DNA from 4 places in the Streptomyces sp. NPDC002513 genome. Region 1 is predicted to be linked to each of the others. Evidence: riboswitches for the same ligand, from Rfam matches in the RefSeq annotation. Region 1 holds a riboswitch; each other region holds the start of a gene.
The links. Region 1 has a riboswitch for cyclic di-AMP ahead of ACWD5Q_RS32280 (M23 family metallopeptidase). Riboswitches for the same ligand answer to the same signal wherever they lie in the genome.
Positions count from the first base shown of each region.

Region 2: another riboswitch for cyclic di-AMP. It lies ahead of ACWD5Q_RS07445 (NlpC/P60 family protein); the one in region 1 lies ahead of ACWD5Q_RS32280 (M23 family metallopeptidase).
Region 3: another riboswitch for cyclic di-AMP. It lies ahead of ACWD5Q_RS06045 (NlpC/P60 family protein); the one in region 1 lies ahead of ACWD5Q_RS32280 (M23 family metallopeptidase).
Region 4: another riboswitch for cyclic di-AMP. It lies ahead of ACWD5Q_RS06445 (transglycosylase family protein); the one in region 1 lies ahead of ACWD5Q_RS32280 (M23 family metallopeptidase).

Region 1 covers NZ_JBSFXK010000081.1:3,350-10,347, forward strand. The annotation lists gene ACWD5Q_RS32255 (dihydrofolate reductase family protein) at 1-319, shown strand, start outside; gene ACWD5Q_RS32260 (class I SAM-dependent methyltransferase) at 574-1,404, opposite strand; gene ACWD5Q_RS32265 (TetR/AcrR family transcriptional regulator) at 1,467-2,066, shown strand; tRNA gene ACWD5Q_RS32270 (tRNA-Met) at 2,842-2,915, shown strand; gene ACWD5Q_RS32275 (PP2C family protein-serine/threonine phosphatase) at 3,428-4,585, shown strand; cyclic di-AMP (ydaO/yuaA leader) riboswitch at 4,854-5,011, shown strand; gene ACWD5Q_RS32280 (M23 family metallopeptidase) at 5,023-6,054, shown strand; gene ACWD5Q_RS32285 (aldo/keto reductase) at 6,336-6,998, shown strand, end outside.
Region 2 covers NZ_JBSFXK010000007.1:91,713-98,710, reverse strand. The annotation lists gene ACWD5Q_RS07455 (hypothetical protein) at 348-701, shown strand; gene ACWD5Q_RS07450 (SLAC1 family transporter) at 679-1,647, opposite strand; gene ACWD5Q_RS07445 (NlpC/P60 family protein) at 1,869-3,029, opposite strand; cyclic di-AMP (ydaO/yuaA leader) riboswitch at 3,038-3,202, opposite strand; gene pcrA (DNA helicase PcrA) at 3,456-5,975, shown strand; gene ACWD5Q_RS07435 (M23 family metallopeptidase) at 6,026-6,998, opposite strand, start outside.
Region 3 covers NZ_JBSFXK010000005.1:182,074-189,071, forward strand. The annotation lists gene ACWD5Q_RS06035 (FAD-dependent oxidoreductase) at 1-251, opposite strand, end outside; gene ACWD5Q_RS06040 (PP2C family protein-serine/threonine phosphatase) at 471-1,496, opposite strand; gene ACWD5Q_RS06045 (NlpC/P60 family protein) at 1,778-3,067, opposite strand; cyclic di-AMP (ydaO/yuaA leader) riboswitch at 3,074-3,233, opposite strand; gene ACWD5Q_RS06050 (hypothetical protein) at 3,497-4,024, shown strand; gene ACWD5Q_RS06055 (hypothetical protein) at 4,245-4,442, shown strand; gene ACWD5Q_RS06060 (SHOCT domain-containing protein) at 4,558-5,037, shown strand; gene ACWD5Q_RS06065 (PP2C family protein-serine/threonine phosphatase) at 5,117-6,307, opposite strand; gene ACWD5Q_RS06070 (cytochrome P450) at 6,512-6,998, opposite strand, start outside.
Region 4 covers NZ_JBSFXK010000006.1:77,833-84,830, reverse strand. The annotation lists gene ACWD5Q_RS06460 (DUF501 domain-containing protein) at 1-565, opposite strand, end outside; gene ACWD5Q_RS06455 (FtsB family cell division protein) at 650-1,126, opposite strand; gene eno (phosphopyruvate hydratase) at 1,227-2,513, opposite strand; gene ACWD5Q_RS06445 (transglycosylase family protein) at 2,818-3,543, opposite strand; cyclic di-AMP (ydaO/yuaA leader) riboswitch at 3,547-3,714, opposite strand; gene ACWD5Q_RS06440 (transglycosylase family protein) at 3,913-4,992, opposite strand; gene ACWD5Q_RS06435 (cytochrome P450 family protein) at 5,204-6,490, opposite strand; gene ACWD5Q_RS06430 (nucleoside triphosphate pyrophosphohydrolase) at 6,727-6,998, opposite strand, start outside.

The DNA of each region.
Region 1 (6,998 bases):
CCCGGTGGTGCACGCGGAGGAGGCGGCGCTGGCGAAGCTGGACGCCGCGGATCCGCGACTGGCCGCCGCCACGGTCTACAGCAGCCTGGAGCCGTGCGCCCGCCGTGCGTCCCGGCCCGCGCCGTGTGCCCGGCTGATCCTTGACGCCGGGGTGCGGCGGGTGGTCACGGCCTGGCGTGAACCGGACACGTTCGTGGTGGCGGCGGACGGGAACGCGCTGCTGACGGCGGAGGGGGCGGATGTGGTGGTGCTGCCCGAGTACGAGGAGCGGGCCAAGGCCCCGAACGCCCCTCTGCTGTCCCCGCCCGAAGGCCGCTGACGGCCGCAGATCACCGGTGAAGCGCCGTTGTAGGTTGAGCCGCTCCGTTAGCAGTGAGTCCTGCTGGGACTCCGGATTCCATGGTGCGTTAGCGGTGGACCGATCGGCTGATCTTTAGCAATCGTGTGGCCTGCCGGGACGGACCGTTGGGTTGAGGTCCGGTGCAAGGAGCGGGAGAACCTGCCCCGCCTCCTCGGGTCGTCGCCGAGCTCATCAGTCTGCTCGCGCTCGGCGACGCCCGACGTTTGCGGTGGTCAGGCCGTGTTGGAGCGGGTCGAGGTGATCACGACGGATGTGTAGGGCATGGTGGCGTGGCCGCCGAGCTTGTCGATCGCGGTCCCGGCGCTGTCCAGGACCTCCGCCGTTTTGTCTGCGGGGAGTTGGGTGAGGCCGCCGAAGGTGGGGAGTTGGTCGAGCCACTCGTCTCGGGAGTAGGTGCGCTCCCAGGCGAAGCGCCACTGTTCCGGCTCGCTGAAGCTGCCGGTCTGCCGGATCCCGTCGGCGATTTTCGCGAACAGTGGCTGGTATGCGTCCACGGCCGATCCTCTCAGCAGGCCGGGGTTGAACGGGGAATCGGGGGCGACCCGGTGGAGTGCTTCGGCGAGGGCGTCGATCACCTCGGCCGGTAGCTGGGGGACGTGGTGGAAGGGAGCGAGTCGGCCGCCGGGCCGGAGCACCTGGGCCGCCTTGGCCGCGCCGGCGACGGGGTCCACCCAGTGCCAGGCGGTGCCGGCGATGACCGCGTCGAACTGCCGCCCGGCCGGCTGCCAGTCCTCGAACCTGGCGACCTCGACCTCGACACGGCTGCGTCGCGCAAAGGCGGCCATCCGCTCGTCGGGCTCGACACCGAGCACCGTGCAGCCGGCCGCCCGGAATTGCCGGGCCTCGATGCCGGTCCCGGCTCCGACGTCGAGGACGTGCCGACCGGGGCTTGCCGCGACGATCCTGTCCACCAGGGCCTGGGGATACGGCGGTCGGGCGCGGTCGTAGCGTTCGGCGTCCACGCCGAACGACTCGGCCGTCTGCCGGTGGCGATGGGGCTCGGGCCCGGGCTTGTCCGGCTGTCCCTGCGATAAAGTGGGCATGCGCCCACACTAATGGGCGGCTGCCCACTTGTGGAGGCGGGGGCGGCGCGGAAAGGAAGACAATGCCGTCAGGGGTGCACATCCACAACGTGCGCGGCCAGTTGTTCGAAGCCGCCGAGCGAGTCCTGCGCCGGGACGGGCCCGACGCGTTGACCAGCCGGGCGGTCACTGAGGAGGCGAACTGTGCCAAGGGCGTACTGCACCGGCACTTCACCGACTTCGACGCCTTCCTGGCCGAACTGGTCCTCGACCGCGTCCGCGGCATCGAGGACCGAACCACGACTCTGCGCGCGGCCGCCGGCACCGGGAGCGTGGTGGACAACCTCACCGACGCGCTGCAGGACCTGTTCGGTCCGGTCACAGTGGCAATTGTCGCGCTCATCACCTTCCGCGACGGCCTCCGCGCCCGGCTGCGCGAGGCCGGTCTGACCGGCATCCCACTGGCCATGCAAGCCACCGCCATGATCGCCGCCTACCTCGCCGCCGAACGGGAGCTGGGACGCCTGGCCGGTGACGCCGACATCGACACACTTGCCCCCACCCTTGTCGGGGCCGGGCACCTGCTGTTCGCCGACCGGACAAGCGCCCCGCCGCAAATCGCTGACGTCTACAAGATGGTGACCACCGTCATCGCCGGCGCCTTGCGACCACCCCAGTCGTAGGTCGAGCCGCCGGTCAGGTGACGGAGGATTGCACTTCGCAGGAGGCTGAGCAGGTGCTCTGCTTCGTGGATGGGAGCGGTGCCCGCGGGAGGTGGCTGCGAGGGGGCTGGTCTGTTCGATCAGCTGAACGCCTGCGGCCCTTTCCAGGGCATGGAGCTGATGCGTGAGTGTCGCCGAAAAGGAGGCGCTGATCGATGGACAGATTGGGGGCAGAGACGTTCCGACGGTGGGCCTGGTCGGTTCGTATGAGCCACTCGAACACGGCCTGCCCGGTGGTCGTAGCGGCGTCCGAGGCCAAGATCGCGAGGGTGGTGCCGATCGCAGCGGCCGTGCCGGCTGCAGCGTCAGCCCACGCGTCGCAGCCGACGCGTACTCCCCGGGATGATGCTTGTGCCCCTTCGCCGCCCTGCCCCGCCGCCACGGCACGGACCCGTGGAAACTGCCCCGGCGGAGCTGCCCGAACTCGACGCTGCAGACCGAGTCGCCCTCGTACCGGATCGAAGCCGTCGCAGACTCCTGACTGTCAACCCTGACGCTTGTACGCTTGGTGACCATGAGCTGACCGCAGGAAGCCGCCCAGGACCAAGAGGCCGGATGATCGAGAAGTTCCCGGGACTGATCGCCACCGACCGCAGGTGCTGCTAACGCGCCCCGGAAGATTGCCAGCCGACTGCTGGAGATCGACCGACACGGCTCACGCGGACCCGGAACCTACACCGTGGACCTCAACGTGTGTGCCTCATGTCCCGCGCATGGCGTACACTGGATTCATCGACGCGGGGTGGAGCAGCTCGGTAGCTCGCTGGGCTCATAACCCAGAGGTCGCAGGTTCAAATCCTGTCCCCGCTACTGAAGGCCGAGGGCCGGAATCCGAAAGGGTTCCGGCCCTCGGTGTGTTCCGTGTTCTTCACCCGCTTCTCCTCTTCCCGCCCGCGGGCCTCTCCCCTCCCCGCCCGCACGGTGTGTACGCCGGTCGGCCCACAGCGGTCGCCCCCCGCCCGTCCTGCGATAAGCCTGGACGGGTGGTGCAGCAAGGAGGCGCGTGGCGGATCGAGGCGCCGTGCGACGAGCAGGACGGCGGGCCAGAGCCCGGAACTCCGTACGAAGGGACCGGTGGCCTGTACGACCGAACCGGTGTCCCGTACGACCGGACCGTCGGCGGCCCGGCCGTCACTCCTCTCCCGGAGGACGGCGGCGACCGGCCCTGCGAGCGGTCCCACGAACGACCCGGGGGCGTCCGGTCGCCGGGTACCGGGTCCGACGCCGCGAGGGGGGCGGATACCGGGTCCGGGAACGTCGGACCGCCGGGCACCGGGCCCGGGGATGCCGGGCCGCCGGACACCAAGTCCGAGGGTGCCCGCTTGCCGCGCACCGGGTCCGGTCAGGTCCGGCCCCCGGAGCCGGGCCCGGCGGAGAGCCGGCGGAGTGCGTACGCGCGGGCGTTTCTGCGGGCCCTGCCCGCGCTGCTCATCGGCCTCGGCGTCTGCTGCGGCCGGCTCGCCCCGTCCGCCTTCCCGGCCGTCTCCCTCTTCACCGCCGCCCCGCTCGTCGCCGCGCCCCTGCACTCGCTGCGCGGCACCGTCTTCACCGGCGCCGCAGCCCTCGCCGCCGTCCCGGCCGTGCACCTCGGACTCGGCGCACCGGGGCTGTCCGGCGCGGCCACCGAGGCGGTCACCACCGCTGCCGCCGCCGTTCCCGCCGTCCTGATCAATGTGCTCGTACGCCGCAACGACGCGCGCCTCGCCTCCGCCCGCCGGATCGCCGAGGCCGCGCAGCGCGCCGTGCTGCCCGAGCCCCCCGCGCGGATCGGGGGGCTCCAGATCGCCGCCCGGTACGAGGCGGCGCAGGCCGACGCCTCCATCGGCGGTGACCTGTACGCCGTCCAGGACTCCCCGCACGGCGTACGGCTCGTGGTCGGGGACGTGCGGGGCAAGGGGATGGGTGCCGTGGCCGCGGTCGCCGTCGTGCTCGGTGCCTTCCGGGAAGCCGCCGAGCAGGAGCCCACGCTGGAGGCCGTCGCCCAGCGCCTGGAGCGGGCGCTGTCGCGTGAGGGCATCCGCCGGGACGACCCCGACGCCCACGAGGAGTTCACCACCGCGGTCCTCGCCGAGATCCCGCACGAGGACGCGGAGGTCCCGGACGGGAAAGGCGTCGTCCGTATCGTCAGCCGGGGCCACCCCGCCCCCCTGCTCCTGCTCCCGGACGGCACCCTGCGCGAACTGGAGGCCCGCGAGCCGGCGCTGCCGCTCGGCATGGGCGACCTCGCCCTGAGGCCCGACCGTGCGGAGGAGTGGGACTTCCCGCCCGGTTCGACGCTTCTCTTCTTCACGGACGGCGTCTCGGAGGCCCGGAACGCGCGCGGTGAGTTCTACGACCCGGTCCGCCGCCTCGCCGGCCGGGTCCTCCCCACCCCCGGCGCCGTGCTGGCCGCCGTCACGGAGGATGTCGCCCGCCACACGGGCGGGCAGGCGACGGACGACATGGCACTGCTGGCCGTACGCCGGTCCGAACCCTCCTGAACCCGTCGAGGAGCCAAGCACCGTCGAACGCCCGGGCCTTGTCACGATGGGTGAACGGATGGCGCCCCTCCGCATAACAACTGACACACCGTCATAACGAAGGGGGCGGGTGAGGTGCGGCCAACTCGCCCGATTTTTGCCGTTCCTGTCGTGAAAGTCCTGGCCAGCAGCGTTAATGATCTGTCGGAACGGCTTGGAATCCGGGCCCCGCGTCTATTAACGTTCGATAACGCAGCGCGGTCGTCCCAGCCGTCAGCAGAGGCGGCTCCGTGCGCACGTGCCGAATCCCGCAAGGGAACCGGGGAACCACCACCTTGGGGTGAATCGAGCAGATACCGCCGTGTCACAACGGCCGGTATACGCGCGTAGGAGACCTTCCTGCTCCGAACCCGTCAGCTAACCCGGTAGGCGAAACGGAAGGAAAGGAGTGCGCCCACGTGGCGTCCAACCGGCCCGCCGAGAACACCTCGTCCGCCCCTGGCGGTACGCAGACGATCGACTTCGCGTCCCGCACCGACGAGGGCCCCTGGGAGGAGTGGAATCCCACCGAGGATTCCGTCCGGGCCGTCCGCGGTCGGCATCGTGTCACCAAGCAGCGCGGCGGACTCGCCCGCAGCTCCACCGTTCTGGGCGTCGGCGTGATCGCCGCGGTCGGCGCGGGCGGCATGGCCACCGCGCAGACCGGCAAGCCGCCGGTGTCCATATCCCTCCCCGACCTCTCCTCGGTCACCGACTCGGCCAAGGCGCTGATCAGCGAGGACACCAGCGCCCCCAAGGGCTCCACCACCACCCTGAGCGCCGCCGGCGTGAACACCGCAGACGCCGCCGCGGGCACCAAGGACGCGGGCGAGGCGTTGCGCGCCCGGATCATCCAGCAGGCCGAGTCCCAGCAGGACCGGGTCGCGGAGGCGGCCGCACAGGCCGCCGAGGACGCCGCCGCCAAGAAGGCCGCCGCCGCGGCGGCCGAGGCTCGGGACGCCGCCAGGGCCAAGGCCGCCGCCGAGAAGAAGGCGGCGGAGGAGGAGGCCAAGAAGAAGGCCGAGGCCGCCCGGCTGGCGGAACTGGCCAAGCAGTTCGCGCTGCCCACCTCGTCGTACACCCTGACCTCGCGCTTCGGTGACGCCGGCGCCATGTGGTCCTCCGGCTACCACACCGGCCTCGACTTCGCCGCCCCCACGGGCACGCTCATCAAGGCCATCCACAGCGGCACCATCACCGAGGCGGGCTGGGCGGGTTCGTACGGCTACCGCACGGTCCTCACCCTCGACGACGGCACCGAGCTGTGGTTCTGCCACCAGTCCTCGATCAGCGTCACCGCCGGCCAGAAGGTGTCCACCGGCGACGTCATCGGCCGCGTGGGCGCGACCGGCAACGTCACGGGGCCGCACCTGCACCTGGAGGTCCACCCGAACGGCGGCAGCGCGATCGACCCGATGGCGTGGCTGCAGAGCAAGGGCGTCAACCCCTGATGCCCGCGTCCCCGTCCTCCGCCCCGGCGCGCGTCCCCTCCTGAACCCCGGCGGTCCTGGCGACAACCCCCCGACGCCAGGGCTGCCGGTCAAGTGCGGGGAACGCCCGGCGGACGGAACCGGGCGGGACGGCTTCCGGGCAAAACCGCGTGGAGCGGCCTTCGGGCGCACGTGCGTGGAGCGGCCACCAGGCGGAACCGCAGGGAACGGCCTCCGGCGGAACCACCCCGAACGGCCTCCAGGCGGAATAAGGGCCTCCAGAGCGAGTGCTGAACTGAAGCATGACTTCCCTTCGCAAGCTCGGCTCCTCGGACCTCGAGGTCTTCCCCCTCTCCCTCGGCGGCAACGTCTTCGGCTGGACCGCCGACGAGGCGCAGTCCTTCGCCGTGCTCGACGCCTACGCGGCGGCCGGCGGCAACTTCGTCGACACGGCCGACTCCTACTCGGCGTGGGCCCCCGGCAACAAGGGCGGCGAGTCCGAGACCGTCATCGGCAAGTGGGTCGCGGCGCGCGGCAACCGCTCCGACGTGATCATCGCGACCAAGGTCAGCCAGCACCCCGAGTACCAGGGGCTCAGGGCCGCCACCATCAAGGCCGCGGCCGACGCGTCCCTGCGCCGTCTGGGCACCGATTACATCGACCTCTACTACACGCACTTCGACCAGCCGGACGTGCCGGTCGAGGAGATCATCGGCGCGCTCGACGACCTGGTGAAGGCGGGCAAGGTGCGCGCCATCGGCGCCTCCAACATCTCCGCCGAGCGCCTGCAGGCGTCCCTCGACTTCTCGGACCGCGAGAACCTGGCCCGGTACGTGGCGCTGCAGCCGCACTACAACCTGGTCTCGCGCGACACCTACGAGGGTCCGCTGCAGGACGTCGCCGCCGGCGCGGGCCTGGCAGCCGTTCCCTACTATGCCCTCGCGTCCGGCTTCCTGACCGGCAAG
Region 2 (6,998 bases), on a different contig from region 1:
ACGTTAGGCCTGATCGTGACCGGCTCGTGACGCGATGTACGGAAGTGGCTCGACCGGACTGACGGTGACCGTATGTGACCGTGATCCCGTTCCGAGGCTGCCGACTTCACGCTGTGCGATGACCGTTGCGGCGGTTCCGGAACACCGGGAGACGACGGGGTGCTATAGGGCGCATTGATGCGGGGGCGCTCCACAGGGCGCCCCGGGAGGTGGCTCTGTGCCCCTTGCGGCGTCTTGGCACGATGCCCCGCAGGCCGGGCGCGGGTCCGTCTCCGCCGCCGTCGTCGCCGTCCCGCCTCGTGGCCCGGTGTCAGAGCCCTCCGCGTCCCTCGTTAGGCTCCGGCTTCATGGACGTACTCATCCATCTCTTCGTCGGCCTGCACATCGTCGGCATCGCCGCGCTCCTCGGCGGCTTCCTCACCCAGATGAAGGCGATGGGCCGGGGCACGGCCCGCTTCGTGCCCGCGATGCTGCACGGCGCGCTGACCATGCTGGTCACGGGTGTGGCGCTGGTCGGCCTCAACCAGGCGGAACATCACACCATCAACACGATCAAGATCGGCATCAAGCTGGCCCTGCTGATCGTGATCCTCGGCCTGGTCTACGTGAAGCGCGACGAGGAGCAGGTCGAGAAGCCCCTCTTCGCCCTGGTCGGGGCGCTGACCATGGTGAACGTCTTCATCGCCGTGCTGTGGACCTGAGGCTGACCGCCCCGGACCCGACGGCCCCGACGAGGACCGCGCACCAGACCGCCACCGCGATCCACAGCAGCACCTGGCCGGGGCCGCGCAGCCATGGCGCTCTGAGGCCGTCGGCGACGGACAGCGCCGCCACCGCCGTCATCCCCATCGGGAAGACGGTCGACCACCTCCGTACGTCGTAGCCCGTGCGCGGCCGGCCCAGCTCGGCCGCCGCCAGTACGCAGTACCAGGCGAAGGCGAGGGCGAGGAGGGCGATGGTGACGCTCCGCAGGACACCGGTGTCGTCGATGTTCCAGAGGTAGAGGCCCACCTGGGCGGCGTGGACCAGCCATGCCCCGGCCACCGCGGCGAGGGCGAGCGCACCGCCCGCCACCCACTGGTCGCCCGCGCCGGCCGTCACCTGCCGCCGGTCGAAGCACCACAGCCCGATCAGGTAGAACGCCAGACCGAACCAGAAGAACACCAGCGCCAGATGGGCGAGCCAGGCCACTCGCACGGCCGCGGCCAGCACCGCCCCGAGCACCGCGATTCCCTCCGTGGCCAGGCAGCCGAGGAACACCGCCCCGGACATACCGCGCTCCCAGTTCCGTACGACCAGGAGGACCAGAGCCGCCCACAGCACGAAGGCCAGCGCGAGGAGCGCCTCGGCGAGCTGCTGCCGGTCCAGGAACGACACCCGGGTGCCCAGCACGGCGGTGGCCGGGACCACCGCGAGCGCGGCCGGGGAGCCGGCCGGCCACCTCGCGCGTCCCCACAGCGGCCGTAGGGCGATGGCGGCGGCCAGTCCCAGCCAGGCGGCGCCCGCCAGGGCCAGGGCGATACGGGAGACCAGCTCGTGCCCGGTCTGGTGCAACCCGACCGACAGGACGCCGGTCGCCAACACGGCGGCCCCGGTGACGGGCGGACGCTGCGCCCACCAGGTGTGGAGCGCGGAGGTGCCAGACATGCGCCCGATGCTAGGGACGCGCGCACGGCTTGCGTACGGGGCACGCGCGCGTGGAGCCCGAAAACAACCCCACGCGCGCGTGGAGCCCGCGGACAGCCACGCGCGCGTACCGCCCGAAATTCCGGGGCGTGCCGCACGGGACCCGTGTGGCCGGGAAACGGCCACACCCCTGGGGCCCGCCGGAGCCTTGTCCCGGCCCGCCGGAACCGGAGTCGTCGGACTCAGGCCGGCCGCACCACGCTGTGGATGATCGACGCACCGCCGTAGTAGACCGACTCCTCGCGAACGTAGGCGCCCGGCTTCGGGGCGTGGATCATCATGCCGTCGCCGATGTAGAGGCCGACGTGGCTGATGTCGTCGTAGAAGAAGATCAGGTCACCCGGCTGGGCGTCGGAGAGCGACACCGTGGTGCCGACGTTCACCTGGGCGTACGTGGTGCGCGGCAGCGTGACTCCGGCGGCCTTCCACGCGGCCTGGGTCAGGCCCGAGCAGTCGTACGACCCGGGGCCCGTCGCGCCCCACACATACGGCTTGCCGATCTGCGCGCGGGCGTAGGCGAGGGCCTTCGCGGCCTGCGTCGCGTACGAGGAGTCCGCTGCGGTGGACCCCGAGGAGCCGGCCGTGGTGGTCGGCGACGGCTGCTGTGCTGCCTTCTCCTGTGCCGCCTTCTGCTGTGCCGCCTGCCGACGGGCCAGCGCCTCCGCCTGGCGCTGGGCCTCCTCCTGCTTCTGCTTCTCGAGCGCGGCGAGCCGCGCCTTCTCCTGCGCGGTCAGCTCGGACAGCAGCTCCCGTGCCGCGGTGAGCTTCCTCTGGACGTCCGACTTGGCCGTCCGGAGCGTCGTCTGCGACTCGGTGAGCGTCCGGAGGCTGTCGGTGGCCTCCTGGCGCTTCCTCATCGTCGCGGCTTGTTCGGTGACGTACTGGTCGACCGCTTCCTTCTGACGGCTGGTGAGCCGGCTCATCAGCTGCGTCTGGTCGAAGTAGTCCTGGGGGTTGTCGGCCAGCAGGAGGGTGGCCGTGTCGGGGGCCGCGGCCCCGGTCCGGTACTGCGCGGCGGCGAACGAACCCAGCTCCTCGCGCGCGTCGTTGAGCTTCTGCGTGCGCTGGGCCACGTCGTCGAGGAGGGAGTCGACGTTCTTGCGCTGCTCGGTCGATCTCTCCTTGGCCGCGTCGTACTTCTCGGTGGCCGACTCCGCCTGGCGGTAGAGGTCGTCGACCTTCTTCGCGACCTCCTCGACGCTGGGCCTGCCGTCGGCGGCGGGCGCGGCGTGGGCCGTCTGCGAGAGCAGTGCCACGGAGGTCAGGGCGGCCGTCGCGAGGGCGGGGGTCCGCATGCCCGCGATGCGTGGGCCCGAGGTGCGGGACTTGCGGTGCGGCGCCATGAGAGGCGTCTCCTTCCGTATTCCGCCTACCGGGTTAGCTGTCGGGTTCGGGCGGGTGGTTCGGAAGGTGTGCCCTACGGCCGTGTCCCCCAGGACGCTCGGCCGATTCACCCCAGGTCGGGTGGGTCCCCGGCTCCGGCCGCACGGGGCACCGGACTCGGCGGAGGCCGCGCGGCCCGGCGACCTTCGCCGGTGGGGGTCGTGCGGCCCGCCCGGCACGCTAGCCAACTCCTGTGGTTCTTGTGAAGGTTGATGCGAGATATGTCCGATACATTTCCGTGACCTCGGCCGCGGGGCCCCGCATCGGGCGCGCACCGTGAACGGGCGGGTCCGGACGGTGACCCGTGTTGTGCGAGTCCGGTCCATGGCACGGAGTTTTCGGGACGGCGGCCGGTTGTCGGTGGAGCGCCCTAGACTCGGAGAGCGATGAGCAGCCTCTTTGACGACAGCTTCCTGGCGGACCTCCAGGCCACCCCGGCCCCTGAGGAGGAACCCCCGCCGCCCGAGGACGATCATGCTCCGGAGCCGGTTCCGGACGATCTGTTCGGCGGGCGCTTCGACCTGCCGCCGGACCGGGACGCCTACTACCGCGACGGCGCGCCCCGCCCGGCCATCGACCCCCGGGCGCTGCTCGAGGGGCTGAACGAGAACCAGCGCGCGGCGGTCGTGCACGCCGGCTCCCCCCTGCTCATCGTGGCCGGTGCCGGCTCCGGCAAGACCCGTGTGCTCACGCACCGCATCGCCTATCTGCTGGCCGAGCGGGGTGTGCATCCCGGGCAGATCCTCGCGATCACCTTCACCAACAAGGCGGCGGGCGAGATGAAGGAGCGGGTCGAGCAGCTCGTCGGCCCGCGCGCGAACGCGATGTGGGTGATGACCTTCCACAGCGCGTGCGTCCGCATCCTGCGCCGCGAGAGCAAGAAGCTCGGCTTCACGTCCTCCTTCTCGATCTACGACGCCGCCGACAGCAAGCGTCTGATGGCGCTCGTCTGCCGGGACCTGGACCTCGATCCCAAGCAATTCCCGCCCAAGTCGTTCAGCGCCAAGATCTCCAACCTGAAGAACGAGCTGATCGACGAGGAGGACTTCGCCGCCCAGGCGACCGCGGGAGGGTTCGAGAAGACCCTTGCCCAGGCGTACGCGCTCTACCAGTCGAGGCTCCGCGAGGCGAACGCACTCGACTTCGACGACCTGATCATGACGACGGTCAATCTGCTGCGTGCTTTTCCGGACGTCGCCGAGCACTACCGCCGCCGCTTCCGCCACGTCCTCGTCGACGAGTACCAGGACACGAACCACGCCCAGTACGCCCTGGTCCGCGAGCTGGTCGGCACGGTCGAACACCCTGTGGACGCGCCGTCCGGCGAGGACGGCCTCCAGCCCGCCGAGCTGTGCGTCGTGGGTGACGCCGACCAGTCGATCTACGCCTTCCGCGGTGCCACCATCCGCAACATCCTCCAGTTCGAGGAGGACTACCCGGACGCCACCACGATCCTCCTGGAGCAGAACTACCGCTCCACGCAGACGATCCTGAGCGCCGCCAACGCGGTCATCGAGCGCAATGAGTCGCGCCGCCCCAAGAACCTGTGGACCAACGCGGGCTCGGGCGCGCGGATCACCGGCTATGTCGCCGACACGGAGCACGACGAGGCGCAGTTCGTCGCCGACGAGATAGACCGCCTCACCGACCGGGGCGAGGCAAAGCCGGGCGATGTCGCCGTCTTCTACCGCACCAACGCCCAGTCCCGTGTCTTCGAAGAGGTCTTCATCCGCGTCGGCCTGCCCTACAAGGTCGTCGGCGGCGTCCGCTTCTACGAGCGCAAGGAGGTCCGGGACGTCCTGGCCTACCTCCGGGTGCTGGCGAACCCGGAGGACTCCGTTCCGCTGCGGCGCATCCTGAACGTGCCGAAGCGGGGCATCGGTGAACGCGCCGAGGCGATGATCGACGCCCTGTCCCAGCGGGAGAAGATCAGCTTCTCGCAGGCACTGCGCCGCGTGGACGAGGCGTACGGCATGGCGGCCCGCTCGACGAACGCGGTCAAGCGGTTCAACGCGCTGATGGAGGACCTGCGGACGATCGTGGAGTCGGGCGCGGGCCCGGCCACGGTCGTGGAAGCCATCCTGGAACGCACCGGCTATCTGGCCGAACTCCAGGCCTCGACCGACCCCCAGGACGAGACCCGCATCGAGAACCTCCAGGAACTCGCCGCCGTGGCCCTGGAGTTCGAGCAGGAGCGCGGCGAGGACGCGGCGGGGGCCGCCGGCCCGGGGGGCACACTGGCCGACTTCCTGGAGCAGGTCGCCCTGGTCGCCGACTCCGACCAGATCCCCGACGACGAGGAGGGCGGCGGCGTCATCACGCTGATGACCCTCCACACCGCGAAGGGCCTGGAGTTCCCGGTGGTCTTCCTGACCGGCATGGAGGACGGCGTCTTCCCGCATATGCGGGCGCTCGGCCAGACCAAGGAACTCGAGGAGGAGCGGCGCCTGGCGTACGTGGGCATCACCCGCGCGCGAGAGCGGCTCTACCTCACCCGGTCCGCCCTGCGCAGTGCCTGGGGCCAGCCCTCGTACAACCCGCCCTCGCGCTTCCTGGAGGAGATCCCGGACCAGCACGTGGACTGGAAGCGGACGGGTGCCTCCTCCGCACCCGCTTCCACGGGTCCCGTCTCGGGCGTGGCGGCCTCCCTGTCCTCGTCACTGTCCTCGGCCCGGTCGCGGTCCTCGGCCGCGGGAGCGTCCGGGTTCGCCACACGCCGGGGCGGTGCGACGGAGAGGCCGGTGGTCTCCCTGGCGGTCGGCGACCGCGTCACGCACGACCAGTTCGGCCTGGGCATGGTGGTCGGGGTGAAGGGCACGGGTGTGAACGCGGAGGCGACGATCGACTTCGGGGACACGAAACCGAAGCGGCTGCTGCTGCGGTACGCGCCGGTGGAGAAGCTGTAGACCGCACGGGCAGGCCCCCGCCGAACGGCGGGGGCTCACCGGTGGGTCGATCAGGTGGGGTCCAGCCCGTGGCTGCGCAGCCAGGGCAGCGGGTCTATCGCGGCACCGCCGTTCGGCCGTACCTCGAAGTGCAGATGGGGGCCGGTGGAGTTGCCCGAGTTGCCGGAGTACGCGATCGGCTGGCCGGCCTTCACGACCGTCCCGGGTGCGACCCGGTAGCTGGAGAGGTGGCAGTACCACGTCTCCGTGCCGTCCATGGCTGTCAGGATCAGCATGTTGCCGTAGGCGCTGTTCCACTGGGTGCGGACCGTGCCGTCGGTCGCGGCCATGACCGTCGTGCCGTAGGAGACGGGGAAGTCGATACCGGTGTGCACCGACATCCAGTTGACCCCGGCCTGGCCGAAATAGGCGCTGAGCCCCCGCTGTGTGACCGGCAGCACGAACTTCGGCCGCATCCGCTCCTTGAGGGCCGCCTCAGCCGCCGCCTTCTTCTTCTCGGCCACCTGCTGGGCCTTGAGGTCGATCCGTTCCTGCGTACGGCTCGCCCGGTCCGCGAAGTCGTTCGCGCCCGCGGAGAGGTTCTCCAGCTGGGAGTCCAGCTTGTTGTTCGCGGTGGACGGTTTCACCGGCGTCGCGTCGGACGCGCTCGCCGTCGTCTCCTTGGTGTCGCTCCCGCCCACGCCGACGGTCGCGGCGGCGATCCCGGCGACTCCCATCACACACGCCGACGGCACGGCGATGGTCAGCAGCGCGGAGCGCCTCGCCGGGGTGCGGCGCCGGGACCGGCCGGCCGCGCGGGACGCGGCACGCGAGGCCGGCGCGGGAGTGACCTCTTCCTGGTCGTCGAGCAGGGGCGCGTCGTCGGACGGCTCACGCGGGGGTGCCGACTCGTCGTCGTCCGGGGCGTGCCGCTCGTGCGGGAGCTGTTCGAAGGTGGCGGTGGCCTGCTGGTCGAAGGCGTCCGCGGTGTCGAAGACCTGCGTCTCCGGGTGATCGAAGGTCTGCGTCGCGGCCTGGTCGAAG
Region 3 (6,998 bases), on a different contig from region 1:
TAGTCGACGTTGCCGAACAGACGGATCTGCGGCTTGTCGAGCACCTGGTGCAGGGCCGTGATGATGCCCTTGATCCGCGGGTGGTCGGGGGCGACGCCGTAGCGTATGAGGCCGAACGGGGCCGGCATCCGCTCGAAGATGTCGATGGACACACCGGACTCGGCGGCCACCTCGGACTTGAGCAGGGCGTCGGCAGCGTAGATCCCGGCGGGGCCGGCTCCGACGATGGCTACCCGCAGGGGGCGCGGCATGATCAGGTTCCCTTCGAGCGGTGACAGACGGCTCGTCGGAAACCCTAAACTAAGGCAAGCCTTACTTGGTACGAGGGTCCCCTCTATGACGTCATAGGACTACCTTATGGGTCATCGCCGGGTTTGTGGTGACAGACCGCCTGGCTGGCGAGCGGGCCGGCCGCCGGGCCCGGAGGACCGTCACGGCCACCCCGGCACCGGAACGGCGCCGTGGCTCACCTACTCGCCCCGGTGCTCCGGGGTGAGAAGGAGCATCGTGGCGTCGTCGCGGACCGTGTCGCAGAAGCGTACGAGATCTTCCCACACCCGCTCGGGCGTCTCTGCGGGATCGTCGTCCGCGAACCGGGGAAGCCGGTCGACGAGGGGATAGAACATGCCGGTCGCGTCGCGTGCCTCCCAGATGCCGTCCGAGGCCAGGAACAGATGGTCGCCGCGCTCCAGCGGCCGGGTGACCTCGTCGTAGGTGCCGCCCTCGCTCAGCCCGATCCCGAGGGGAGTACCCGACGACACGTCCAGCTCGGTGGCCTTGCCGTCGTGGAGCAGCACGGGCGGCGGACTGCCGCAGGCGATGATCCGTACCGTCCCGGCATCGGGGGTGAACTCCAGCAGCACCGCCGTCGCGAACAGCTCCCCGAGCTGGGAGTTTCCCGAGTCCGCCAGCAGCCTGCGGTCGAGGCGGGAGGCGACCGAGGGCAGATCGGGCTGGTCGAGCACCGCTTCCCGGAAGGCCCCGAGCAGCGCGGCGACGGTCGAGACCGCCGACAGCCCGTGTCCCTGCACATCGCCCATGACCACGCGTACCCCGGTGGGGCCCTCGCGCACGTCGAAGAAGTCGCCGCCTATGAGCGTCCCGCGCTGGGCAGCCCGGTACAGACCCGTGCAGTGGACCTGTCCCACCCGCTCCGGCAGCGGGGGGACCAGTGCGTTCTGAGCCGCCTCGGCGACCGTGCGCTCGACGTTCAGCTGGGCGTCGCGATGGCTGCGCACATACGACACGAACACGCTCAGCAGGGCGACGAAGATGATGGTGAGCAGATCCGCGTTGCCCGGCCGGTCCAGGTGGAAGGCGCGGGTGTGCTGCACTCCGATGACGAGGACGCCGAGCAGCGCAGTGGCTGAGGGTCCGTAGGACAGGACGGCCAGGGGCGGGATGGCTCCCAGGAGGAATCCGATGTCCAGCGGCGAGGGCGCGGTCAGGCTGACGACGGCCACGATCATCAGCAGGACCACGGGCAGCACCTTCACCCACCAAGGGGGCGGCGCGCCGCGCAACCAGCCGCGCTGGTCCCCCTTCCGGTGAGTCCGTGTGACACCCAGGCTTTTCACATCCCCTACGCTCCTCCGCGAAGCCGTCTGCCGCAACGCCCACGATGGCCGCGTGAGCTGTCCGAACGCGCAGGTGAGACGGTGCGGACGAGCCGCCGAGGCGTTGCTTCGAGCACTCTCCGTCACCGGTGATCGACGAACGGCCGGCCGAGGGCCGAGGACCGGGGGAGAACGTGAGCAGTGCCGCGCACACGGGTGGGTCACGCGGGCCGCGTCACGCTGTGGATCGCCGCCTCACCGGCGTAGCGGACCGCCTCCTCGCGGATGAAGGCGCCCGGGCCCGGTGCGTGGATCATCATGCCGTTTCCGGTGCAGAGGCCGACATGGCCGGCGTCCGGGTTGAAGAACACGAGATCGCCGGGCCGGAGGTCGGTGAGCGGGATCGCCGGGCCGACCGCTGACTGATCGCGGGCCGCACGCGGGAGGGTCACCCCGGCCGCCTTCCAGGCGGCCTGTGTGAGACCGGCGGCGTCGTACGAGTCGGGTCCGGCCGCGCCCCAGAGGCACGGCCTGCCGATCTGCGCGCGGGCGAAGGCGACCGCCTTCGCGGACTTGGTGTCGTACCCCGGCTCCTGTGTCCCGCCGATGCCGAGGGGGAGCCCGGTGCCGGGAACGGTCTCGGCGCCGTGGAACGGTTCGGTCGTGGTGAGCGGTTGAAGGTCCGTCAGCGGTTCCGTGGCGAGGGGGGCCGCGGCGGAGGGGCCCGCGCCGGCCGAGGCGGCCGGGATGCCGCTGCCGGGGGCAGGGGGCTGCTGCCACGGCCAGGTCCCCTCTACCGCGCGGCCGGCCTGCTCCTCCGCCGTGCGCCACGCGTCCGTCGCCGGCCGGGACCCGATCGCCAGGGGCGGCGTACCGCGCCGTGCGGTGTGCCGGGCCAGCAGGTCACGGGCCGCGGCGAGCTTGTGCCGGTTGCGCTCCTTGGCGGTCCTCGGGGTGGCCGGACCGGGCATGGTGACCGTCGAGGGCAGGTCCCGGGAAGTCTCCGGCCTCTTCTCCGGGGCCGCCGGCAGCGCGGCCACGGGACCGGCGGTCAGCTCCGCCGCGGGACGCGCGGCCGGCCCGGCGGTGAGTTCGCGGACGGGCCGGCCGGCCGTGTCCGGCTCGCGGAGGACGAGGTCGCTCCCCGGACGACTCGCCGGGCCCGAGGGCCGGGCCGCGTCCGGACGGTCCGGCATCCTGTCGGGCGGCAGTGCGGCCGGAACGGTCGGCCCCAGCCTCAGACGCGCCGCCTCGAACCACTGCCGGGTCACGTCGTCGAGGACGGGATCGGCGCCCCGGCGCTCCGTGCCGAGCACCGGGGTGGCACGCCTCTGTGCCCCCGTCGCTGCCGCGCGCGTCGCGTTGAAGGTCCCGCTGTCGGTCTCCGCCCGGTCGTACAGGCTCTGGATCCGCTGCCGGACCTCGTCGTGGCTCGGCCCGTCGTCCTCGGTGAACCTGCGCATGCCGGGGAGGCCGAAGTCTCCGGGGCCCGGGGTTCGCTCCGGCGCCATGGGGCGTACTCCTTCCGTGCTCCGCCTACCGGGTGAGTTGTCGGGTTCGGGCGGACGGATCCGGAAGGTGTGCCCTACGGCCCCTGCCCTGTCGGGCAGTCGGGCCGATTCACCCCGTGGTCGGTCGGGTCCCCGGTTCCGGTCGTGGTCAAGGCGAACCGGATGAGGCGGAGGCCGTGCAACCCGGCGATGTTCGCCGGAGGGAGTTGCGTAGCCTGTTCGTCAACCTAGCCAACTTGTGTGCCTGGTGTGAAGGTTGAAGCGCTGAATGTCCGGTACCTCTGTGTGATGTTCGTCCGGGCGTTCCCGTAGGGCTTGCCTCGCGCGCTCTCGCCTCGCGTGTCTGATATTCCGTTCTTCAGGTGTTTCGGCATGATGAGTCCGATGCTTCGGCAGGATGAGGTGGAGCGCTCAGGAAGGTCATCCCCCATGCGACGCAGGTCCAAGGCGGACGACTCCGTCGCCCGGGCGCGTGTCGCCGAGCGCCGGGCGCGTGCCGACTACACCGGCGGTGTCTACGGCTCCCTGCTCGCCGCCTCGGTGGTGGTCGGCGCCGGCGCCCACGGCCCGTTGCCGCGGACGGAACTGGTACTGCTGCTGTTGGGCACCGGCGTGGTGTTCTGGATCGCGCATGTGCACGCCCAGCTGTTCGGCGCCCACCTGGCACAGCCGGGCCTGGACCGCCGGACCGTGCTGCATGTGTGCCGTGACGAGTGGCCGATCGTCAAGGCCGCCGTCCCGCCGGCCGCCGCGGTCGCCGTCAGCCCGCTGCTGGGCCTGGACGTGCGGGGCGGGATCTGGCTGTCGCTCGCCGTCGCCGTGGCCGGGCAGATGGGCTGGTCGGCCGCCGCCGCACGCCACGCCGGCGCCTCCTGGCGCCTTGTGGTGGCCTTCGCCGCGATCAACCTGGTGATCGGTCTGCTGATCATCGTGTTCAAGATCGCACTGAAGGACTGACGGCCAGAGCCGTTCCGAAGGGCTGACGGTCAAGACCGTTCCGAGGGGCCGACGGCGCGGAGCCGACCCGTCCCGGCCCCGCGGGGCGGGACCGGTGCGGCAGCGGGCCATGCCCCGGGACGGTTCACCTGTCCCAGGTGAGGCGCGGGCACGCGCCGGGGCGGACGATCACGGGAAGCGGCGCACTTCGCGCCCCAGGCCATCTGCGAGAGAGCAGCTCATGCGCTACGAGATCCGCGTCGACGGGCAGCTGTCGGACACGCTGGCCCAGGCCTTCCCGGAGCTGGACCACGTGACGATGTCCGGCCAGACCGTCCTGTTCGGCCCCGTCCTCGACGAGGCACACGTGTACGAGCTGCTGGCCCGCTTCCAGTCGCTCGGACTGCACGTCCTGGAAATGCGCCGACTGCCGGAGTGACGGTGACCGCGCCCGCTCACCCGTCCCGGGTGAGGCAGGCCGCCGGATGCCGTGGGCACGCTGAAGGCGGCACGGGGCCGCTGTCGGGGCGCACGCCCGGAACGGAGGAGGAGAAATGGTCACGCAGACGTACCTCGCGTACGACTACCCACTGCTGAGCGCCTTCTGGACACTGCTGTGGTTCTTCCTGTGGGTCATGTGGTTCGTCCTGCTCTTCCGGGTCGTCCTCGACATCTTCCGCGACGACTCCCTGGGCGGCTGGGCCAAGACCGGCTGGCTGGTCTTCTGCATCGTGCTGCCCTTCCTCGGCGTCTTCGTGTACGTCATCGCCCGTGGCAAGGAGATGGGCCGCCGGGAGATGTCCCAGGTCCGGGCGCAGCAACGGGCCCTCGACGACTACATCCGCGAGACGGCAGGCCGCCAGGGGCCTGCCAGCAGCGTCGACCAGCTCGCCAAGCTCTCCGAGATCCGCGCCCGCGGCGACATCACGGACGACGAGTTCCGCAGGGCGAAGGAGCTGGTCCTGGCGGGCCACGCCCCCGGGACTCCCCCGCCGCCCACCCCTCCGGGCAGCTCCACCCCCTCGGGCACCTGAGGGCGCGACGGACCGCCCTGCGGCAGGCGGAGAAGGCCGTGGGTGCGGCAGATTCCCTTCCGTCGGCAGGAATCGTGGATCACCTGTCCTGCGGCTGGTTCTGGGGCCGGTGACGGAAGCCGTCGGCGTGAATGATCCGCGGGTGCGGACGGCCGTGGTGGACGGTCGGGGTCCGGTGGAGGGCGATGAGCGCGGCGTCGTCGCCGAGGTGCCCGCCGGTGTGGGCGAGCAGGTCACGCCGGATGCGGTGCAGCAGCGCCTCGGGACTCTCCTCGGTCCACTGGGCCACGCGGTCCGCGAGCGGATAGAAACGGCCGGCGGCGTCCCGCGCCTCGATGACGCCGTCGGTGTAGAGCAGGAGGGTGTCTCCGGGCTCGAAGGAGAACACGTCCAGGTGGTAGTCCGCCGCGTGTGCCGAACCGATCCCCATCGGGGGCGCGGGGTGCACGCTCGGGACGGTGACCACGTGACCGGGGCTCAGCAGGAGCGGCGGCGGATGCCCGCAACTGGTCATGCGGGTGATCGGGTCCCCGTCGGGGATCTCCATCAGCAGGGCGGTCGCGAAGCGTTCGCCCGCTTCCTCGGGCGGCTCGAAGTCGGCCAGATAGCGGGTGACGCTCTGCTCCAGCGTGGCGGCCAGATCCCGTAGGGACGTCTGCCGGTGGCCCGCCTCGCGGAAGGCGCCGAGCAGCAGGGCGGCCTCGCCGATGGCCGAGAGGCCCTTGCCGCGTACGTCGCCGATCATGACGCGCACCCTGCTGTCGGCCCGGGTGGCGGCGTACAGGTCGCCGCCGATCTGCGCCTCGTCCTCGGCCGCAAGGTACAGACAGGCCACCTTCAGGGGGCCGATGTTTTCCGGCAGCGGCCACAGCAGGACGTGTTGTGCGGCCTCGGCCACCGACCGGACCTGGGCCAGCTGGCGACGGTGCCGGTCGCGGACGGCGCAGTAGACCACGATCATCACCGACAGCAGGAACAGGGTGAGGATCTGCACGATGTGGTTGGTGGTGCTCAGCCCGCCGTGCAGCACGGCGATGACGACCTGCGTGGTCACCGCCAGCGCCCCGACGAGGCCGGTCAGCCGGGGGCCGGCGAAGGAGGGCGTGAGTGCGGGCGCGATCACGAGCGCGGGTCCCAGGTGGATGGAATCGGGAGAGTGGATGTCCACCACCGCGATCACGATGATCAGCGCGATGGGAAACAGCAGCAGGGCATGACTCGACTGCCACGAGTCGCGCAGCCCGGCGGTGCCCCCTTGCCGGTAACCCATGCCTACACCCTGCCTCGCCGTCGGCCACGTGGCCACCGGGTGGAGGCCGTGATCCGCCGCCGGCCGCGGGCATCACAGCCGTGGGCGACTCCTTCGCGGCGTCCCGCCCTCTCCGGGCGGCCGGGGCGCCGCGGTGTGCCGGGGTCAGACCGCCGAAGCCGAGGGGACGCCGCGGTGCGGTCCGGGCCGGGACCGGCCGTTCGTTCAAGGGCGCAGACCGTCGAAGCTGATCCGCAGATGGCGCGGGCCGCGCAGCACCGCGTTCTTCCGATACGGGGGAGGGTCTTCCACCAGGCGAGGGCCCTCCAGACGGCGGGCCAGTGCGGACAGGGCGATCTGCGCCTCCAGCCGCGCCAGCGGCGCGCCGAAACAGCTGTGGATGCCGCTGCCGAAGCCCAGGTGCTGGATGTCCTCGCGGTCGGGGTCGAACCGGTCGGGGTCCGCGAAGCGTTCGGGGTCCCGGTTGCCCGCGGCCAGCATCAGCCAGATCCTCGATCCCTTCGGGATGGTGGTCCCGTGTACCTCGATGTCCGCGATGCAGGTCCGCTGCGGCACGAACTGCACCGGTGGCTCGTAGCGCAGCAGTTCCTCCACGATGGTGACGGCCGGCTCGGGGCCGTCGCGGAGCCTGTCGAGGTACTCCGGGTGGCGCAGCAGGGTGAGCATCCCGTTGGTGATCAGGTTGACGGTC
Region 4 (6,998 bases), on a different contig from region 1:
ACCAGCCGGTGTCCGTCGTCTCCACCTCCCACTCGTCGTCGGGCGGCGGCCCCGCGGGCGTCACACACGACCCCTTGCGCCACCACTCCGGCAGCATCGCGAGCGCCTCGTCGCCGAGCGGGTTGACGCCCGGACCGGCGGCCAGCGAGTGCGCCACGAGCACATGCAGGCACTTCACCCGGTCCGGCATCCCGCCCGCGCTCGGGAAGCCCGCCAGGACCTCGATGGCGTCGCGGCGGGCGATGTAGTCCTCGTGCGCGGCGCGATAGGCGGCGGCCAGCTCCGGGTCGGCCGCCAGACGCTCCGTCATCTCCTTCATGACGCCGCCCGCCTCCAGCGTGCCGATCGCGGAGGCGGCGCGCGGGCACGTCAGGTAGTACGTCGTCGGGAAGGGGGTCCCGTCGGGGAGCCGCGGCGCCGTCTCCACGACGTCCGGCTGCCGGCACGGGCAGCGGTGCGCGATGGCGCGCAGCCCGCGCGGCGCGCGGCCGAGCTGCTGCTGGATGGCCTCGACATCCGCGTCCGTGGGCTCGGTGCGCGGGGTGGGCGGCGGGGGCGTTTCCATGCGGTACGAAGTCTCTCTTGTGTCGCTGTCGGGCTCCGGTGCGCCTCTGTCAGGCACGGTCGGGCTCTGTCGGCTCTGTCGGGTTCACTGCTCGGACGCGTCGGCCTTGTCCACCCCGTCCCAGACGCCCGTGTACCAGGGGCGCGCGAGGGCCGTCCGGTGCACGCGGGACTGCCTGGCCGGGTCCGGGTCGACCACGATGTACCCGGTCTCGCCCGGCATCACATAATGCAGCCGCTGCCGGATCTGCTGCTCCGCGTACGCGTCGTCCTGCCAGCGCGCCTTGAGGTCGCGCAGTTGCTCGACCCGGTTGCGGGCCTCCTGCCGCTGCCGCTCCAGATCGGCGATCTGGGCACGCTGGGAGACGTACTGCCGTATCGGGTACGCGAGCGCCACGATCAGCGAGCACAGCACGAGGGCGAGCAGGGCGGCCCGGCCGGTCAGCCGGGAACGGCGGGCCTGCCGTCTGGTCTGGGAGCGGTAGACCCGGGCCGCCGTCTGCTCTCCGAGCAGCCGCAGCCTGGTCGCGGTGGAGAACCGGTCACGGTCCTTCACGGCCATGTCTTCCGCCTCCCCTTCACACGTGCGTACGTCCCCGCACACGGTACGGGACCGCGTACGGGGACGTACGGACGACTGGCTAAGGCGTTGCCCTGCGTGCTCAGCCCTTGAAGCGCGGGAACGCGCTGCGGCCGGCGTACACCGCGGCGTCGTCGAGGATCTCCTCGATGCGCAGCAGCTGGTTGTACTTGGCGACGCGCTCGGAGCGGGCCGGGGCACCGGTCTTGATCTGGCCGCAGTTGGTGGCGACGGCCAGGTCGGCGATGGTGACGTCCTCGGTCTCGCCGGAGCGGTGGGACATCATGCACTTGAAGCCGTTGCGCTGGGCCAGCTCGACGGCGTCGAGGGTCTCGGTCAGCGAGCCGATCTGGTTGACCTTGACCAGCAGGGCGTTGGCCGCGCCCTCCTCGATACCGCGGGCGAGGCGCTCGGGGTTGGTGACGAACAGGTCGTCGCCGACCAGCTGGACCTTGTCACCGAGCTTGTCGGTGATGACCTTCCAGCCGGCCCAGTCGTCCTCGAACAGCGGGTCCTCGATGGAGACGAGGGGGTAGGCCGCGACCAGCTCCTCGTAGTACTTCGTCATCTCGGCGGCGGAGCGCTCCTCGCCCTCGAAGACGTACTTGCCCTCCTTGTAGAACTCGGAGGCAGCGACGTCGAGGGCGAGGGCGATCTGCGTGCCGGGGGCGTAGCCGGCTTCCTTGATGGCCTCGAGGATCAGGTCGAGGGCCTCACGGTTGGAGCCGAGGTTCGGGGCGAAGCCGCCCTCGTCGCCGAGGCCGGTGGACAGGCCCTTGCTCTTCAGCACCCTCTTGAGGGTGTGGTAGACCTCGGTGCCCCAGCGCAGCGCCTCGGAGAAGGACTCCGCGCCGATCGGGGCGATCATGAACTCCTGGATGTCCACGTTGGAGTCGGCGTGCGAGCCGCCGTTCAGGATGTTCATCATCGGCACCGGCAGCAGGTGCGCGTTCGGGCCGCCCAGGTAGCGGAAGAGCGGGAGGTCGCTGGCCTCGGAGGCGGCGTGGGCCACGGCGAGGGAGACGCCGAGGATGGCGTTGGCGCCGAGGGAGCCCTTGTTGTCGGTGGCGTCCAGGTCGAACATCGCCTGGTCGATCAGGCGCTGCTCGGTGGCGTCGTAGCCGACCAGCTCCGGGCCGATCTGCTCGATGACCGCGAGGACGGCCTTCTCGACACCCTTGCCCTGGTAGCGGTTGGGGTCGCCGTCACGGAGCTCGATGGCCTCGAAGGCGCCGGTGGAGGCGCCGGACGGAACGGCGGCACGACCCGTGCTGCCGTCGTCGAGGCCGACCTCGACCTCGACCGTGGGATTGCCTCGGGAGTCCAGGATTTCCCGGGCTACGACGACGTCGATGGACGGCACGAGCATCTCCTTCTTGGATGTGACACGGGAAGTGCGGGGCTGGTGTGCCCAGCGACTAGAGCCTAACCGCCCCGGGGCATCGGCCAGCCGACCGACCGTCCCGTGGAGAGGATGACGGTCCGCATTGTTCCACAACGGAACAAAGGCGAGGTGGCGAAGAGGGGACGCAAAAGCAAAGAGCCCCGCTCCGGTGCGTACGGGGGAAACGCACCGGAGCGGGGAGCCCGTGGGGACGGGGGCGGTCCTCAGGTGACGCCCGCCGCGAGGGCCGCGGCCAGGGGGACGCCGGGGGCCCGCCGCCGGGCGGCTGTCACTTCAGGTGCAGCTGCTGGCCCGGATAGATGAGGTCGGCGTCCTCGACGATGTCCTTGTTCAGCTGGAACAGCTTCTCCCAGCCGCCCTGGACGTGGTGCTTCTCGGCGATCGCGCTGAGAGTGTCGCCCTTGACCACCTTGTACTCGCCGTCGCCCTTCTTGACCTTCTCGCCGGTCGGGGTGGTGACGGTCTTCTGGGGAGCCGGGCGCTGCGCGGAACGGCTGGCCGCCTGCTGCTCGGTCGAGCGGGTGGTGGTGCTCTTCGGGGCGGCACTCTTCGGCGTGGCGCTCTTCGTGGAGGTGCCGGAGCCGGCGGAGCTGCCCGTGGCGGCCGGGGTGCCGTCGTAGGGAGTGCTGGACAGGCCCGTGCCGCAGACCGGCCAGGCGCCCTTGCCCTGACCCGCGAGGACCTTCTCGGCGACGGCGATCTGCTGGGACTTGGAGGCCAGGTCGGCGCGCGGGGCGTAGGCGGTGCCGCCGTAAGCGGCCCAGGTCGAGTTGGTGAACTGCAGGCCGCCGTAGAAGCCGTTGCCGGTGTTGATGGACCAGTTGCCGCCGGACTCGCACTGGGCGACGGCGTCCCACTGGGTGGCGGTGGCGGCGGAGGCGTTGCCGGCCGCCATCAGCGGGGCGGCGACGGCGGCGCCGGCGACACCGGCGAGCGCGAGGGCGCGGACGACCTTGGACGGACGGCGGTGCTTGTTCTTGCCGGAACACAGCATGATGGATCCCCTCACCGACGCCTGCGAGGTGAGCTGTCGGGTTCGGGCCGGTTGAGTTGCCCGGCCGCACACCTCCCCGGTGCGCGGCTCCACCCCAAGCCGCACCCGGTCAACTCCCGGGCGCGGCGCCTACCTTGGGTCCCCCGCTCCTGCCTACGGCGCTTGACGCGACGACTGTTCCCACACGGCCGCTGGCAGGATTCGGCGTTGCGACCGTCGGAGCCCGCTGTGGCGAGCGATCACGACCGTAAGCAGTCGTTGCGCCGAATTCCAAAGACGATCAGGGCTTATGAGACTCATATCTCACTCTCATCAAACCGGACATTCGACGCGAAGTGGGACGTGAAATGTCTTCGCCCAGGCGGCAGTTCAGGACCCGCCCCCGGACAACCCGACCGTGACCGCAAGGCTCTGACCGGGGAGGATGAGGTCGGGGTCGGCTCCGACCGTCTTCTTGTTCGCGTCGTACAGCGCGGTCCATCCGCCCTTGAGGTCAAGGGAGTCGGCGATAGCCGACAGATTGTCCCCGCGGTGGACGGTGTACGCGTCGTCGGCCGCCTCGCGTGCGGCGGCGGAGCCGCGCGAGGCATGACGGCCGGACGACCCGTCCGCACGGCCGCCCGCGTCACCCTCGTCGCCATTGCCGCCACGGTGGCGGCCCCCGGCCGAAGACGCCCCGCTCTGCCCGGCCTTGCCCGAATCGTCACTCTTCGTCGCGACCGAGAGCGGGTCGAGGGAATCCTGGGACCCGCTCGTGTCGCCGACGTCACCGCGCGAGTCATCGGTCGCCGTCGAGGACGGCGAGGACGGCGAGGACGAGGGAGAGGAGGGGGACGACGGCGATACGGAGGAGGAAGGCGACGAGGAGGACGACGACGTGGCCGAGTCCGACGCTCCGGACGAGTGCCGCGAAGGGGATGAGTCGGACGAGTGGGACGAGCCGGAAGAGTGGGATGAACCGGCCGAGCCGGATGAGCCGGACGGCTCGAAGTCCACCCCGGAGTCCGAGAAGAAGACGGAGTCGCTGCGGGAGGAGTGGTCGCCCACGCCCGTGTCGACGTCCGCGGCGGCCGAGTCCTTGCTGAGCCCGGAGGCCCGGCCGCAGGCTCCCCAGGCGGAGGCGCCCCGCTGGTCGAGGATCTTCTCGGCGACGGCGATCTGCTGGGAGCGGCTCGCCTGGTCGGGACGGGGGGCGTAGTCGAGACCGCCGTACCGGTCCCAGTCCTTCTGGGTCAACTGAAGTCCGCCGTACCGGCCGTTGCCGTGGTCGGCGCTCCAGGAGCCGCCGCTCTCACACTCCGCGACCTGGTCCCAGGTCGTACCGCTGGCCGCGCTCGCACCGGTGGCACCGAGGAGCGGGATCGCGATCGCTGAGCCGGTGACCCCTGCCGCGACAATGAGAGCCGGAGCCTGGCGGGGGCGACGGTGCCGACCGTTCCCGGAGATCATGCGGTTGCCTTTCGCGCGACAGCGGTGACCAACGCGGCGGCTGTGGCATACCGCCGCGTTGCTGCGTGAAGGTATCCGCAGTCGAACGCTTGTCACAAGTTAATGCAGCGTAGATCACGTGAACATCACGGAATTGAGAAAGTGTCACCCTTCCGCGGCCGTCGGCGTGTCCGCCACCTCACTCCGCGGCACCGCCGGTACGGCGATGACCTCACTTCGGAACCGGCGTGAACTCCACCGGAAGCGTGCGCAATCCCCGCATGATGAGCCCGCCACGCCAGCGCACATCGGCTGAATCCACCGCGAGTCGCAGGTCGGGGAGACGGGTGAGGAGCGTGGCGAGCGCGGTCTGTCCCTCCAGCCGGGCGAGGGGGGCGCCGAGGCAGTAGTGGATGCCGTGCCCATAGCCGAGATGCTGGTTGTCACGGCGGGAGAGGTCCAGGACGTCGGGGCCGGCGAACCGCTCCGGATCCCGGTCCGCGGCGGCGAGCACCACGAGGACGGGGTCGCCGGCGGCGATGTCCTGCCCGCCGATGGTGACCGGCCGGGTCGCGAACCGCCAGGTGGCCAGCTCGACCGGGCCGTCGTAGCGCAGGAGTTCCTCGACACCGGTCTCCAGGAGGTCCCTCTCGCCACGGGTGAGCGAGGTCTGGAGGCGGGCCCGCTGCCCGGGGTGGGTCAGGAGGGCGTACGTCCCGTTGCCGATGAGGTTGACGGTGGTCTCGAACCCGGCGAAGAGCAGGATGAAGGCCATGGCGGCGGCCTCGTTCTCGGTGAGGTGCTCGCCGTGGTCGAAGGCGCGGATGAGCCCGGAGATGAGGTCCTCGCCGGGGCCGGGCGTCTCGGACAGTGCCTCGCGCTTGCGGTGGATGAGGTCGGCGAGATAGCCGCGCATCTTCTTCACGGACCGCGCGACCCCGCCCCGGGGACCTCCCCCGTGCCGGATCATCATGCCCGCCCAGTCCCGGAAGTCGTCCTGGTCCTCGCGGGGGACGCCGAGCATGTCGCAGATCGCGTAGATGGGGAGCGGGAAGGCGAACTCGTGGATGAGATCGGCGGACCCGCGGTCCGCGAACCGGTCGATGAGCTGATCGGCCAGCTCCTGCACCCGGGGGGCGAACTCGGCGACGCGGCGGGGCGTGAACGCCTTGGAGACCAGCCGACGCAGCCGGGTGTGGTCCGGCGGGTCGATGTTGAGCAGGTGTGTCATCAGCTCGGCCTTGCGCTCGCCGGGGATACCGGTCTTCCCCCTGGCGTGTGCCGGCTCGTCGTGATGCGCCGGGTTCTTGCTGAGCCGCGGGTCGGCGAGGGCCTGCCGGGCGTCGGCGTAACGGGTGACCAGCCACGCCTCCACACCGCTCGGCAGCCGCGTCCGGTGCACGGGGGCGTGCTCGCGGAGCCAGGCATAGGCGGGGTAGGGGTCGGCGGCGAACTCCCAGGTGAAGAGTTCGGGGCCGGGGGTGGAAGCGGGGCGGGCGGGCTGGTGCTGGTCGGTCACTCCCCGACCGTATCCACGGCGGCCCCGCCCCGCCCTGCCAGGTCCGTCTCCGGCACCCCGCCCCGGCCCGAGCCCCGCCCCGGCTCCACCGCCTAAGCCTCCGCCCCGAGCCCCCGCCCCGGCTCCAGCGCCCAAGCCTCCGACCCGAGCCTCCCGTCTCCGGCCCCACCGCCTACGCCGCTCCGTCCCGAGCCGCCGCCTCCGGCCTCCGGCCCGCACCCCCTTGGTCCCCGCTCCTACGCCTCCGGCCCGTGCCCCTCGGCCTCCGGTCCCGGCTCCCCGGCCTCCGGTTCGGTCTCCTCGGTCGTGGGTCCGAGCCCCTCGGCGGCCCGTACGGCGTCCCGGTAGGCGCGGGCGGCGGCGCGCAGGGCCGCCTCCGGGTCCACCCCCTCCGCCTCCGCGTGCGCGGCGAGCGCCAGCAGTTCGTAGCCGATGCCCTCGCCCTGCGGGAGCGGCACGTCCAGGCCCGCCGAGCGCACCCGGGAGGACAGCTTCGCCGCCAGGGCCA